DNA from 3 places in the Exiguobacterium sp. BRG2 genome. Region 2 is predicted to be linked to each of the others. Evidence: riboswitches for the same ligand, from Rfam matches in the RefSeq annotation. Region 2 holds a riboswitch; each other region holds the start of a gene.
What was found. A riboswitch is a leader RNA that binds a small molecule or an ion and turns the genes downstream of it on or off. The one in region 2 is predicted to bind lysine.

Region 1: it holds a riboswitch for lysine, as region 2 does, so the genes downstream of both, Q9R23_RS14575 (aspartate kinase) here and Q9R23_RS10090 (Na+/H+ antiporter NhaC family protein) in region 2, are expected to answer to the same signal.
Region 3: it holds a riboswitch for lysine, as region 2 does, so the genes downstream of both, Q9R23_RS12205 (amino acid permease) here and Q9R23_RS10090 (Na+/H+ antiporter NhaC family protein) in region 2, are expected to answer to the same signal.

What each region holds. Positions count from the first base shown of each region.
Region 1 is NZ_JAUZUW010000014.1:9,899-14,437, forward strand. It holds gene Q9R23_RS14570 (aspartate-semialdehyde dehydrogenase) at 1-810, opposite strand, end outside; gene Q9R23_RS14575 (aspartate kinase) at 824-2,023, opposite strand; lysine riboswitch at 2,136-2,313, opposite strand; gene argH (argininosuccinate lyase) at 2,384-3,754, opposite strand; gene Q9R23_RS14585 (argininosuccinate synthase) at 3,751-4,539, opposite strand, start outside.
Region 2 is NZ_JAUZUW010000006.1:152,344-156,882, reverse strand. It holds gene htpG (molecular chaperone HtpG) at 1-1,539, shown strand, start outside; gene Q9R23_RS10090 (Na+/H+ antiporter NhaC family protein) at 1,605-3,188, opposite strand; lysine riboswitch at 3,300-3,478, opposite strand; gene Q9R23_RS10085 (hypothetical protein) at 3,571-4,308, opposite strand; gene Q9R23_RS10080 (heme oxygenase) at 4,433-4,539, opposite strand, start outside.
Region 3 is NZ_JAUZUW010000009.1:94,094-98,632, reverse strand. It holds gene Q9R23_RS12215 (diguanylate cyclase) at 1-931, opposite strand, end outside; gene Q9R23_RS12210 (MarR family winged helix-turn-helix transcriptional regulator) at 1,068-1,523, opposite strand; lysine riboswitch at 1,689-1,877, shown strand; gene Q9R23_RS12205 (amino acid permease) at 2,009-3,490, shown strand; gene Q9R23_RS12200 (solute:sodium symporter family transporter) at 4,040-4,539, shown strand, end outside.

The DNA of each region.
Region 1 (4,539 bases), on a different contig from region 2:
CGTATTCGCGACATCATCGATGAGGACGACGCCCGGTGCGCCTTCCAGTGCTTCACGGATCGCTGCAACCGTCGTCGGTTGTGTAAACGTGACGTTGATTGCAACCGAGTGAGAGTTCGTGACTGGAACCCGGACACATGTCGCACTGACAGGCAATGTTGGAAGATTGAAGATTTTCCGTGTTTCATCAATCATCTTCTGCTCTTCTTTCGTATAACCGTTCTCAAGGAACACATCGATATGCGGCAAGATGTTATCGTGAATCGGATGCGGATAATTGACGGGCTCTTCTCCGCGTGCCCCGCGTGCCAGATCCTCGATTCCTTTTTGACCGGAACCGGATACGGCCTGATACGTCGTATAGTTGATCCGTTCGAATCCCAGTGACTGGAGCGGTGCTAAAGCGACGACGGATTGAATCGTCGAACAGTTCGGATTCGCAATTAAGCGGTCTGTCGCTTGAATCGCTTGCGGATTGACTTCTGGCACGACGAGTGGAATCGTCTCCTGCATCCGGAAGGCACTTGAATTATCAACGACGAGTGTTCCGTTTTCAGCTAGTAATGGGGCATATTGCTCACTGATCGTTCCGCCTGCTGCGAACAACGCGACATCGATCCCGTCTTCCGTGATGTTTGGCGTCAGCGCTTGAATCGTAATATCTTCTCCCTTGAACTGCACCGTGTTCCCTGCTGAACGAGCAGAAGCGTAAGCGGACAGGCGGCTGACCGGGAAGTCCAGTTCTGCGAGTACTTGTAACATTTTTTGACCGACGGCGCCGGTTGCTCCGATGACGGCTACATGATACATGCTGTTTTCCTCCTTATAACTCGAACGCGTTTGCAATCGCTGCAACCGTCCGTTCAATGTCTGCTTGTGCAATCGTGTACGAGATGCTGATTTCTGATGTCGTGACTTGATAGAACGGGATATTCTCCGCTCGGAAGATCGCGAACAACTTTGAGGCAACACCTGTTGCATCCCGCATCCCGATTCCGACGACAGATAACTTCGCGTGCTGATCGTGGCGGTCGACCTTGACTGTCGTGAAGCGATCCATGATGTCTTTCAATGCTTCATCGAGGAACTCTTCCTCGTCGAGTGGACAGGAGAACGATAGGAAGATGTCACTGTCAAACGTCGTTTGACTGATCATGTCGATGTTGACGTGGCGGTTCGATAAGAGTTCGAAGATATCGGCTACTGCTGCGTTCGTTTGCGGTACGTGTTTGATTGATACCGTCAAGACGTTCTTCGTCACACTGACACTCGTGACCGCTTTTTGTTCCATTGTTTCCGTCGCTTCCATGATCCATGTTCCCCTTTTCGATTCAAGTGTTTTCCCGACGAAGATGTGTACGCCGTATTTTTTTCCTAGTTCGACACTCCGCATTTCCATGACCTTCGACCCGAGGGCGCTCATCTCCATCATCTCATCATATGAGATGTGCGGAATCGGTTGAGCAGTGGCATGGATTCGTGGATCAGCCGTATAGACACCGTCGACATCCGTGTAGATTTCACACCGTTTATCAAGGACTGCCGCAAGGGCAACAGCCGTTGTATCCGATCCACCCCGTCCGAGCGTCGTCACATCACCGAGTTCGTTGACACCTTGGAATCCGGCGACGATGACAACATCGTACGTTTCGAGTTTTTGTCGTAATAGATCTCCATCAATCTGTTTGATCTTACTTTTCGTATGCAATCCCATCGTGCTGATTCCCGCTTGTGCGCCTGTTTGCGATAACGCTTTGACGCCGAGTGAGTTGAGGGCGATGCTGAGTAATGAAATCGTCTGTTCTTCTCCGATGGCAAGCAGACGATCGAGTTCTCGCCGCTCAGGGCGATCCGTGATGGCTTGCGCCTGAGCGATCAAAGAATCTGTCATCTTGCCCATCGCCGAAACGACAACGACGAGTTTTTCACCTTCGGCTGCGCGACTCTTCAAATAATTCGCAATAGACTGAATCTGTTCGACAGTCGCAACCGAGCTTCCACCAAATTTAAGTACAGTTGTCACAATCCTATCTCCTTTGTCCCGATACAGAAAAAAACGACGGGCCGGTAGGAGCGTTCCTACGGCCCGTCGTTATCACGATCGGACAAACGAAGACAAAGTCATTCGTTCTTTTACGTAAGATAGCGCTCCGAAACATCGGTTTCGGCAGTACAACGGATCTTAACCGTTGTACCAGCAAATGAGAAGAAGCATCTTCTCGTTCACTTCGGCGGACTTCCCCTTTCACATCATTCAGCATGCTTGCCTTCAAGAATGATGCTACTCATGTCATCCGCGCCTCTATCTGTCGGTTGTTAGTTACAGTTATAGCAGACATCTTTTGTTAAATCCAGTTATTTGACTAATTTTTTTCAAAATCCGTCAAGTCGCAAGATGCTGCTTCGCGAGTTCGAGTTGCTTCGACACGGCAGCAAACCCTGTACCGCCGTAGCTTGTCCGGCGTGCCACTGCTTGAACCGGATCGAGGAGCGGATAAACGTCTTCTGTGATGTCTGGATGGAACCTTTGATACGTTTCGAGACTCAAGTCCTTCAGGAAACAACCGTTTTGCACACAGTAGAGGACGGCTTTCCCGACGATTTCGTGTGCTTCGCGGAATGGTATGCCTTTCGTCACAAGGTAGTCGGCGAGTTCCGTTGCATTCGAGAAGTCTTGCATTGTCGCCTTCTTGAGCGCTTCGGTCTTAAACGTCGCGGATTCAATCATTCCGGTGAAGATTTGAACGGACTTGAGAACGGTATCTGCTGTATCGAAGACTCCTTCCTTATCCTCTTGCATGTCTTTATTGTAAGCGAGTGGTAATGCCTTCATCGTCGTCAAGAAGCCCATCAGGTTGCCGTAGACGCGCCCCGTTTTTCCACGAATCAACTCAGCGAAATCAGGATTTTTCTTTTGTGGCATCATGCTCGAGCCTGTCGAGAAGGCATCGGATAACTCGATGAAGCTGAATTCTTGCGACGCCCAGATGATGATTTCCTCACAAAAACGCGAGAGATGCATCATGACGGTCGAGGCGATCCCGAGGTATTCGATGACGAAGTCGCGATCGGAGACAGCATCGAGACTGTTCGGATAAACCGACTCAAAACCGAGCAACTCGGCAGAACGGAAACGGTCGATCGGGAACGTGGTCCCCGCGAGCGCCCCCGCTCCGAGTGGTGATTTTCGGATCCGTTTTTGATTATCCGTCAATCGTTCGACATCGCGTTCGAACATCCAGAAATAAGCGAGCAAGTGATGCGCAAGCGAGATTGGTTGTGCCCGTTGCAAATGCGTATACCCCGGCATAACCGTCTCGATATGTTGCTCAGCTTGTTCCGTGATGACCGATTGGAGCTCGCGCAATGCCGTCGTCAACGCTTCGACATGCTGCTCCAGCCATAGATGTAAATCGGTTGCGACTTGATCGTTTCGGCTCCGTGCCGTATGCAGTTTCCCTGCAACTGGACCGATCTGTTCCGTCAACAAACGCTCAAGATTCATATGAATGTCTTCGTCCGCTAATGTGTAGGAATGGTCCTTTAACGTCGCTTCGAGTTGCTTTAATCCTTGCTGGATTTGTGTCCACTCATCTTGAGCGAGAATCCCTTGTTCAAATAACATCTGTGCATGTGCGAGACTGCCTTTCAAATCAACGCTTGCTAATTTTTGATCGAACGTGATTGATGCTCCGAAGGCTTCCGCTTGAGCGGAAGCACTTTCCGTAAAACGTCCACCCCAGAGTTTGGTCATTTCGTTACACCCGCCTGACGATGTACACTCGCATGCGTTGAAACGGCAAGACCGTGTAATTTGATAAAACCTTTTGCTGCTTCATGATCGAATGCATCTTCTTTCGTGTACGTCGCAAGTTTCTCATCATAAAGCGAGACAGCCGACTGACGACCTGTGACAGTTGCATTTCCTTTGAACAGTTTAACGCGAACTTCTCCTGTGACGTCCTGTTGTGTCGCCGTCAAGAAAGCTTTCAAGCCTTTTGTCAATGGCGCATGGAAGAGACCGTTGTAGATCGTTTCTGCATATTGTTTGCTGAGTAATGGTTTGAAATGCGCGACGTCCTTCGTCAATGTAATCGTCTCGAGTGCAGCGTGAGCTTTGAGTAAAACAGTTGCGCCTGGGCACTCATAGACTTCCCGCGATTTGATACCGACGAGACGGTTCTCGACGTGGTCGATCCGTCCGACCCCATGTGCTCCAGCGATGATATTCAGTTCCGTAATCAGTTTCGCTAATGGATACGTCGTCCCATTAATGGAAACTGGAACACCTGCTTCAAAGCCGATAATGACTTCTTCTGCCTGATCCGGAGCGTCTTCTGGTGCTACCGTCAACGCGTATGCGTCTTGTGGTGGTTCTGTCCATGGATTTTCTAGGACGCCACATTCATTACTCCGTCCCCAAAGGTTCATGTCGATCGAGTATGGGCTATCGAGGTTGATCGGGATCGGCACATTGTTTTCTTTCGCGTAGGCAATTTCTTCTTCCCGTGACCATTTCCATTCCCGAACCGGTGCGAT
Region 2 (4,539 bases):
CAAGATGGTCATGATATCATCGGACAATTCGGTGTCGGATTCTATTCTGCCTTCATGGTCGCAGACGTCGTCACTGTCGTTACGAAACCGTTCGGCAGTGCAGTCGCTTATAAATGGGAATCGCGTGGTGTCGAAGGTTATACGATCGAGGAAGTCGACAAGGAAACCGTCGGAACGGAGATTACACTCCACATCAAGGCGAACGAGGAAGAAGAATCGTATGACGAATACCTCGAGACGTATCGTTTGCGCAGTATCATCAAAAAATACTCAGATTTCATTCGTTATCCGATCGAGATGAAGGAACTCGAACGTCAGCCGATCGAAGGCAGTGACGAGACGGAAGAGGTCGAAGTCGTCAAGACGATCAACAGCATGGTGCCGATCTGGCGGAAGAACAAACGGGAATTGACAGACGAGGACTATACGAACTTCTACCAAGAGAAGCGTTATGGTTTCGACACACCAGCGAAACACATTCATATCAGTGTCGACGGCGCTGTTCGTTATCAATCGATCTTATTCATTCCAGAGCAGGCACCGTACGATTATTATTCGAAGGAATTTGAAAAGGGTCTTGAACTCTATGCCAACGGTGTCTTGATCATGGAAAAATGCAGCGACTTGTTGCCGGATCACTTCAGTTTCGTCAAAGGGATGGTTGACTCGGAAGACTTATCGCTCAACATCTCGCGCGAGTTACTGCAACACGATCGTCAATTGAAATTGATCGCGAAAAATATCCAAAGTAAGATCAAGACACAACTCGAAGCCCTCCTGCGCGAGGATCGCACGAAGTACGAAACATTCTATCAAGCGTTCGGACGCCAGCTGAAGTTCGGTATGTATAATGATTATGGCATGCATAAAGAACAGGTGCAGGATCTGGTCCTCTTCTACTCGGCGAAGGAAAAGAAGTTGATCACACTCGCAGAATACGTCGCAGCGATGCCGGAAGATCAGGCACATATTTACTACGCCGCTGGTGAGAGTACGAATCGTCTGGATAAATTACCACAATCCGAGCTCGTCCGTGATAAAGGGTATGATATCTTGTACTTCACGGAAGAGATCGATGAGTTCGCGATCCAGATGCTCGTGACGTACAACGAGAAGACGTTCAAGTCGGTCACGAGTAGCGATTTAGGGATTGAAGCGGAGGAAGCGGAGACGACGGACGCACAAGCAGAGATGTTCCAAGCCATGCAGGAAGTGCTAAGTGGGCAAGTCAAGGAAGTCAAAGCCTCAACACGTCTAAAATCGCATCCTGTCTGCTTTGCGACGGACGGCGCTGTCTCGATCGAGATGGAGAAAATTCTGAAGGCGATGCCGAATAATGAAGGGGTAGAAGCGGTCAAGATTCTTGAATTGAATCCGTCACACGCAGTGTTCGAGTCTCTTGAAACGGCGTATCAAAACGATCGTTCAAAATTCGAGCGCTATACCAAACTAATGTATCAACAAGCATTACTTGTCGAAGGACTTCCACTCGAGGATCCAGTAGCGTTCGCGAATGATGTGTGTTTATTGATGGTGTGAAACGAATAGATATAAAAAAGGCATTGGATGCGCGCATCCAATGCCTTTTTTCGTAAAGAATTACATTAATCCGTCTGTAAATCCGAAGCGGTTTCTCCTTTTTTCGAGAGAACGTTCAAGACGACGACGAAGAGTACGAATGTGACAAGAGCTCCGATGAAACCGAAGACCGAAGACTCCGTGAAACCGATGACTAAATAACCGACTGCCGCAGTGACGGCACCGACTAACGCATACGGTAACTGTGTCGTGACGTGATCGATATGATGGGATCCAGCCCCTGTCGAACTGAGGATCGTCGTATCGGAAATCGGTGAACAATGGTCACCGAAGACAGATCCAGCAAGAACAGCAGCAAGCGTCGGTAACAAGAGTGAAGCATCGACAGCCATGACGAGATCCGCACCGATGGGCAACATGATCCCGAATGTGCCCCAACTTGTTCCTGTCGAGAATGCCATCAAGCCGGCAATCAAGAATAATAAGAACGGCAAGTACGAAGCAGAAATCGAGTTGCTGATGAAGCTTGCGAGATAATCGCCTGTTTTCATATCACCGATAACAGCAATGATCGTCCAAGCAAATAACAGAATCACGACTGCTGGCCACATCGAACGCATACCAGCAACGATGCTTGCACGGTAATCGCGGCCCGGAATTTTCCGTCCGATCAGCATCAGGAAAGCAACGATTAAACTGATGACGACACCTGCGACGAGTGAACGTGTGACGTCTGTTGCCTCAAATGCTCCAATTAAAGTAAACGGGCGATTGTCGGCTGCAAGTGCCTGAGCACCTGTTCCGAGCAACGCACTGATCGTAGCAATGACGAGAACGACGATTGGAACGACGAGATCCCGTACTTTTCCGTTCGTCTGTTCGTTGACCTCTTTTGCCATCCCCATCGGTGTTCCTTTTGACGCATCAAAAAGTTCACCTTTCGCGGCACGGTGTTCATGTTGTTTCATCGGTCCGACAGAGACGCCAGAGTAAGCGATGTAAAGTGTTAAAAGTAACGCAAAAATCGCATAGAAGTTCATTGGAACGATCATCATGAAGGCGCTAAACGCTGAGTAATCCGTAATCGAGTGCGTCGTTAAGATACCGGCGATGATGGAGATGATGAATGCACCCCAACTCGAAAGCGGACTGATGACACAAACAGGTGCAGCCGTTGAGTCAATCAGATAGGCAAGCTTTGCTCGTGAGACACCGCGGCGATCCGTTAACGGACGACTGACGTTGCCGACAGCGAGACTGTTGAAGTAATCATCGATGAAAATCAAGATACCGAGTCCGAAGGCGACTAAGCGTGCACCACGCGCTGTCTTGACGTGAGTAGAAGCCCATTCACCGAAGGCACGAGCGCCACCTGATGTCTGAATGAGCGTGGAAAGGACGCCGAGCAATAACAAGAAGACAAGCAATAAGACGTTCCACTCGTTCAAGGCACCGTCTGCCCAAAAGAGACTGAAGATGTTCTTGCCGAGATAGGTTACCGTATCGATCGGGTTAAAACGGTGGAGTAACAGGGCACCGACGAGAATGCCGACACCTAACGAAAGAACGACCTTTCGGGTAAAGATGGCTAATAAGATAGCTAGTAAAGCAGGTACAAGGGCAATAATGGAATCTGAATAGTTGACCATGAAAAATATCCTCCTCTTTAATAAATAGCTTAAAGATGAGACCCCGCGGCACAAAAAAAGCAAGGGCACCGGCAACAAAGCCGACACCCTCGCTGGATGCGTCTTTCTTAGCCGAATTGGAGCGCTCCATACAATTGTTATGTATGGCAATCGATCGGGTGTTTCCCGAATCGACCAACGACGATATGCTCGACACATACTGTCATTTCGGCGATGTCACCTTTCCTGTAGTCGTCTTCGTTGTCATCCTCGGACCAAGTACTGATTGAAATCGCGCCTCTACCTCATCGATAGAATAGTCATATTCTGTTCTTATGGACACTTTATCATGTATTTCAGAAGCGATTCAACCATATATTCTGATAATTTAAGATAAAGTTGTTTATTCAGCAAAATGTTGAATGAGCTGTTTCATCAAATAGGCTTGGTTTTCCTCGAATTGTTTTTTTCGATGACCGTTCGCGCCAGATGGGTGGGGGAATCCGGAAAGAAGCTGATGCTGTTCGATTCGTCCATCATGAATCAATCCACGGACTTGCGTCTCGACGACCCGACCGAGTGGAATTAATAACGCTGTTTTTTGTAACTGATTGATCTCAGCGACGAAGTGTTCTTCCGCGTAGTGCCTCAATAAAGGGCTACGATTGATCTTCGGTTGATGACCCGAGTAATTTTTTTCGCGATAAAAGACGGGTTGCTTTAACAGTGACGTCGGATGTAACAATTCCTGGTGTTGATGAAATAAGCTAGCCGTCGTCTCGATTCCGAGCAATGCTGGAAGTTCAAGTGTATCGAGCATCTGGACGAGATTACGTCGCATCGTTCCGGCAAAGCTTGCTGTATATTTGACGAGGCGTTCCGTCTCTTCTAATGAAACACCATGGTGAAGGGCATCTGTCGCTTCTTCGAAAGCGATTCGCATCTGTTCAAAACCTGGTGTGATCCCGATGATGACGACTTTTGCTTCAGTATTGACGTATTCGCCAATCGGAGAGTAATAGACGGTCAGCTCGTTCTCCTGTTGCAATAAAAAATCGTCCGTCCATAATTCATCACGTCGTAACGTACGATCGTCAGGTAAGCTACGAATGGCTTGTTCAAATATAGTTAATGAATTCATGAAGGACCCTCTCTCTCTGTAATGGCACTATGATAACAAATAATACCATTTGTGACAATTCGACCCTTTCACTATTTGTATATAGGTATATAAAAAAGGACTCGATACGAGTCCTTTTCGTGCATCATGCGCGTTCTTTGACCGAAGCGACTTCATATGTCAGAATCTCGCTGCCGAGCATTGGCGATTCTCCTGCCTCACTACTCGCAGGTCGACTATGTGACGCTTTGA
Region 3 (4,539 bases), on a different contig from region 2:
CAGGTACGTCTGCCGTCGGGAACAGGTTGCGTGCGACCGTCATCCGAGCCAACTCTGCGATTTTTTGAGCTTCTTTAGCTGTAGTGCTTGGTAAAATGATCAAAAACTCTTCACCACCGTACCGTCCGACGAGGTCATCCGGTCGTGTTAAGGAAGCGAGTGTCATGCCGAGTTGACGTAGGACATCATCTCCGGCGTCATGACCATATGTATCATTGACGTGCTTGAAGAAGTCGATATCAATCAAGACAAGTGAATACCCTTGATCCGTTGAACCGACAAGTGACAGTGAATCATCGAGACGGCGCCGATTGGCAAGTCCGGTCAAAGCATCCGTCATCGCTAGTTTTTGTTGATACTGAATGTTTTCGAAGTGACGGCGTAATTCCGTCAGCAGTCGAAAAGCAACAAAGCCAGCTAATAGATTAAAGAAGATATAAGCGATTGAAATTTTAAAGAATGTCGACCAACTGTTTGTCAGGATATAGATGGCAGGTAACGAATAGAGAACACCAATTGACACCAATAATTGAAAATGGCGTGTCGAGACATGAACGAATCGACGTACGATTCCGATCGTCGTAATGATTAAGACGATAATCAGTGTGGACAGATAAAAACCCTCCATTTGATCGACGGGTGTCAAAAAGTAACGTGTCCCGATGATCATTATACCGGCGACGATGGCGCTCGGGAAACCACCGAATAGCATAGCGATCGCGACTGGGATGATTCGTAAATCCACACGGGCGACATCGATCTGAATGCCATTGAATATCAACAAAACTGCAATCAGACCACAGACACTTCCCAATATGAGGCGTGTACTCCAGCTGGAATTCAGCGAAATACGTGGTCGATTCCGAAATGGTAAGAATAAGAGAGTGATCGTCGTGAACAGTAGACAAAAGTTAATGATGAATTGATTCATGATGGACAACAAATCCTCCCAACTCCCCAGCTAACAGATTTCCATATATATACTCCAGTATACTCATCTAGGTAACGGTTAGACAGAGGTAAATGTTTAGATAAAACATAAAAAACGGTAGAAAATCTACCGTTTTTTATGAAGACGAAGTGAGCGTATCCTCATCCATCGTCAGTAAAATCTTATCGAAGACGCGAATCATCGTTTCCAGTTCTTCTTCTGTTAAAGTTCCGAAGCGATCTTGTAAATAGTTTCTTCGGACGACCTCGAGTTCCCGAAAAGCACGCTCTCCGTCATCCGTCAAAGCAAGGACAATCGAGCGACGATCTTCCGTCGAACGCGTCCGTGTGACATATCCTTGTTTATAGAGCTTATCCGTTAAAGCAGTGACTTGACTCGTCGCCAGCTCAAATTGTTCCGCAAGAAGTGTCGGACGCTGGGGACCGTTTTCTGAAAGACTCCGTAAGATGAAAAATTCGCTTCGGGTTGCTGTTCCTTCAAATAGTCGATTAAGTTCACGTCGCAGGGTACGAAGAATGACACGCATTTGTTCCTCGAGTCGGTAAGTCAGCAAATCACGTTCCTGTGGCATGCAAGCAGCATCCTTTCTCTCAGTGGACTTCTATCATTTAGTGTACTAAACATATCGGATTTTTACCATCTACTACCCCAGATTCAAAAAAGGCAATTGACAATTTCGTGGCGGTTTGTGTAATATGGCGTAGTAATAACTAATTTAATTCAGTTCTCACTCAACCAGTGGGATGGAGGTTGCAGTTCTTAAGAGTACGGTTATGGATGTCGTCAAGCGACAAATGAAGTGACCTGAAAGGAAGAATTGCCGAAATCAATCATCGCTTTGAAGATGATCGATTGGGATTAGGTCGAATAGGTCTAATACTGTCACAAGTCGGGTATCACTCACTTGTGGAGAGCTATCTTTCACGACGGTAGAATGAGGCGCATTCATTTTATTATGTTGCGTTCTCATCTTCCATCTGGAAGATGAGGGCGCTTTTTGTTTTTTCATTCAAAAAGTGTCCTCTCAAAAAATCTAAACAGAGAGAAGCGAACGAAATGAACAAACTAGATGTGAAACAAACAACAGATTCGACAGCCGAAGGATTAAAACGTGGATTACAAGCCCGTCACATGTCGATGATCGCCATCGGTGGGGCAATCGGAACAGGACTTTTCATCGCGTCCGGTGCTTCCGTTGCAGCAGCAGGACCAGGTGGTGCACTCCTATCGTATGCAATCGTTGGTCTGATGGTCTACTTCCTAATGACAAGTCTTGGCGAAATGGCGGCGTATATGCCTGTCGCCGGATCCTTCTCGACATACGGGACAAAATTCGTCGATCCCTCATTCGGCTTTGCCCTCGGCTGGAACTACTGGTACAACTGGGCGGTCACGATCGCAGTTGAGCTCGTTGCAGCACAAATCGTTATGACGTATTGGTTCCCGGACGTTCCTGGATTTTACTTCAGTGCCTTATTCCTTTTACTCATGATCGGCTTGAACTACTTCTCCGTTAAAGGTTTTGGGGAAGCGGAGTATTGGTTCGCCATGATTAAAGTCGTCACTGTCATCGTCTTCTTAGTCGTCGGTGTTGCGATGATTTTCGGTGTCTTTACATCGGAGCCACCAGTTGGCTTTAAAAACTTTGCTCTCGGGGATGCGCCGTTCGTCGGTGGTATTCCTGCCGTCATCGGAATCATCCTCGTTGCTGGATTCAGTTTCCAAGGAACGGAGCTAGTCGGGATTGCCGCAGGTGAATCGGAAAATCCGAAAAAAAACATTCCAAAAGCAGTCAAACAAGTCTTCTGGCGCATTTTACTCTTCTACATCCTTGCGATTTTCGTCATCGGGATGCTCATTCCGTATACGAGCCCGAACTTGGTTTCCAATGACATCACGGACATTGCCGTTAGTCCGTTTACGCTCGTCTTTGAAAAAGCAGGTCTTGCGTTCTCGGCAGCACTCATGAACGCCGTCATCTTGACATCTGTTCTATCTGCCGGTAACTCAGGTATGTATGCTTCCACACGGATGCTGTATACACTTGCTCGTCAAGGAGATGCACCAAAGTTCTTTGCAAAAGTGTCGAAAAATGGGGTACCGCGTAACGCCTTGCTTGCAACAGGAGCAATCGGTGCACTCTGTTTCTTAACATCGATGTTTGGTGGACAAGTCTATCTGTGGTTACTCAATGCTTCAGGTATGACAGGATTCATCGCGTGGCTCGGAATTGCGATCAGTCACTATCGTTTCCGTAAAGGATTCCTTGCACAAGGTCATTCGTTGAAAGATTTACCTTACGTTGCACCAGCGTTCCCGTTCGGTCCGCTGTTTGCATTCGGTCTTTGTTTCCTTGTCATCGTTGGTCAAAACTATGCAGCATTCCTTGCTGATCAAATTGATTGGGTCGGGATTGCCGCGACATATGTCGGAATTCCGTTGTTCCTTGCCTTCTGGTTAGGACACAAATTTAAAAACCGGACGTCGATTGTTCGTTACGAAGAGATGGACTTCCCAGAACATCCACGTCAATCATAATGTGTGAACCACCTTCTATAAATGAAGGTAATTGAGATTGAAGACAAAGTGCAATTTTTCTCTGATGAGTCTGATGAGGAAGATTGCGCTTTTTTGTTCGTTTCGAATCGTTTTCCTGGGACAAGCATCGCGCCGCTTCGCTTCGCTGCAGGGTCGCTCTTGCTTGTTTTTCCCTAGGAAGCGATGTCGAGTGAACAAAACGCTTCTCTGATTCTCTTTCCGGGTATAAAGAAGAATGACACGTTACACGCCACTCCTACAGGAAAAAGCGCAATTTTGCGCTGTCAGAGACAAACAAGACCCGTTTTCCTGCTCGAATAGAGCGGGAAAACTGGCTTGTGTCTCGCCTGAGGAAAGGGCGTGAAGACGAGTCATTTTTGAGTCAGCCCATTTTTCTGCAATCGGAACCACCTTCTATAAATGAAGGTGGTTTTTTATTCCTTTAAATAAAAACGTTTTCTAAAATATAGTTTTGAAAAAGTATAAAAAAGGAATCAATGAATACATATTCATAAAAGGAAAATATAAATAAAGAATAGGGGGAGACGCATGACTACATCTGAATTATTTTTCACATTAGGTTCTGCAGCGTTTTTCATGTTGCTCGTTGCCTACATATCCTACCGATTGACGCGTGGGAAAACACAAGGCGTCGATGAATACTTCTTAGCAGGGCGAGGATTAAGCGGTGTGTTCATTGCCGGTTCGCTACTGCTGACGAATTTGTCGGCAGAACAGTTGATTGGATTAAACGGACAATCCTTCATGGGAAATATGTCGAGTATGGCGTGGGAAGTCACGGCGGGATTTGCTGCGATCATCATGGCTATCTATCTGCTTCCGAAGTTTCTCGGGCTTGGCATCTCGACATTACCAGAATACTTAAGTCACCGGTATGATGAGACGGTGCGCCGGATGACAGTCTTACTCTTTTTGCTTGGATATATGTGCGTCACGATTCCTTCGATGCTTTATTCAGGTGGGATTGCTGTCTTGCAGCTGTTCGATGTTCCGGAATTATTTGGTCTCAGTTATACGCAATCCCTTTG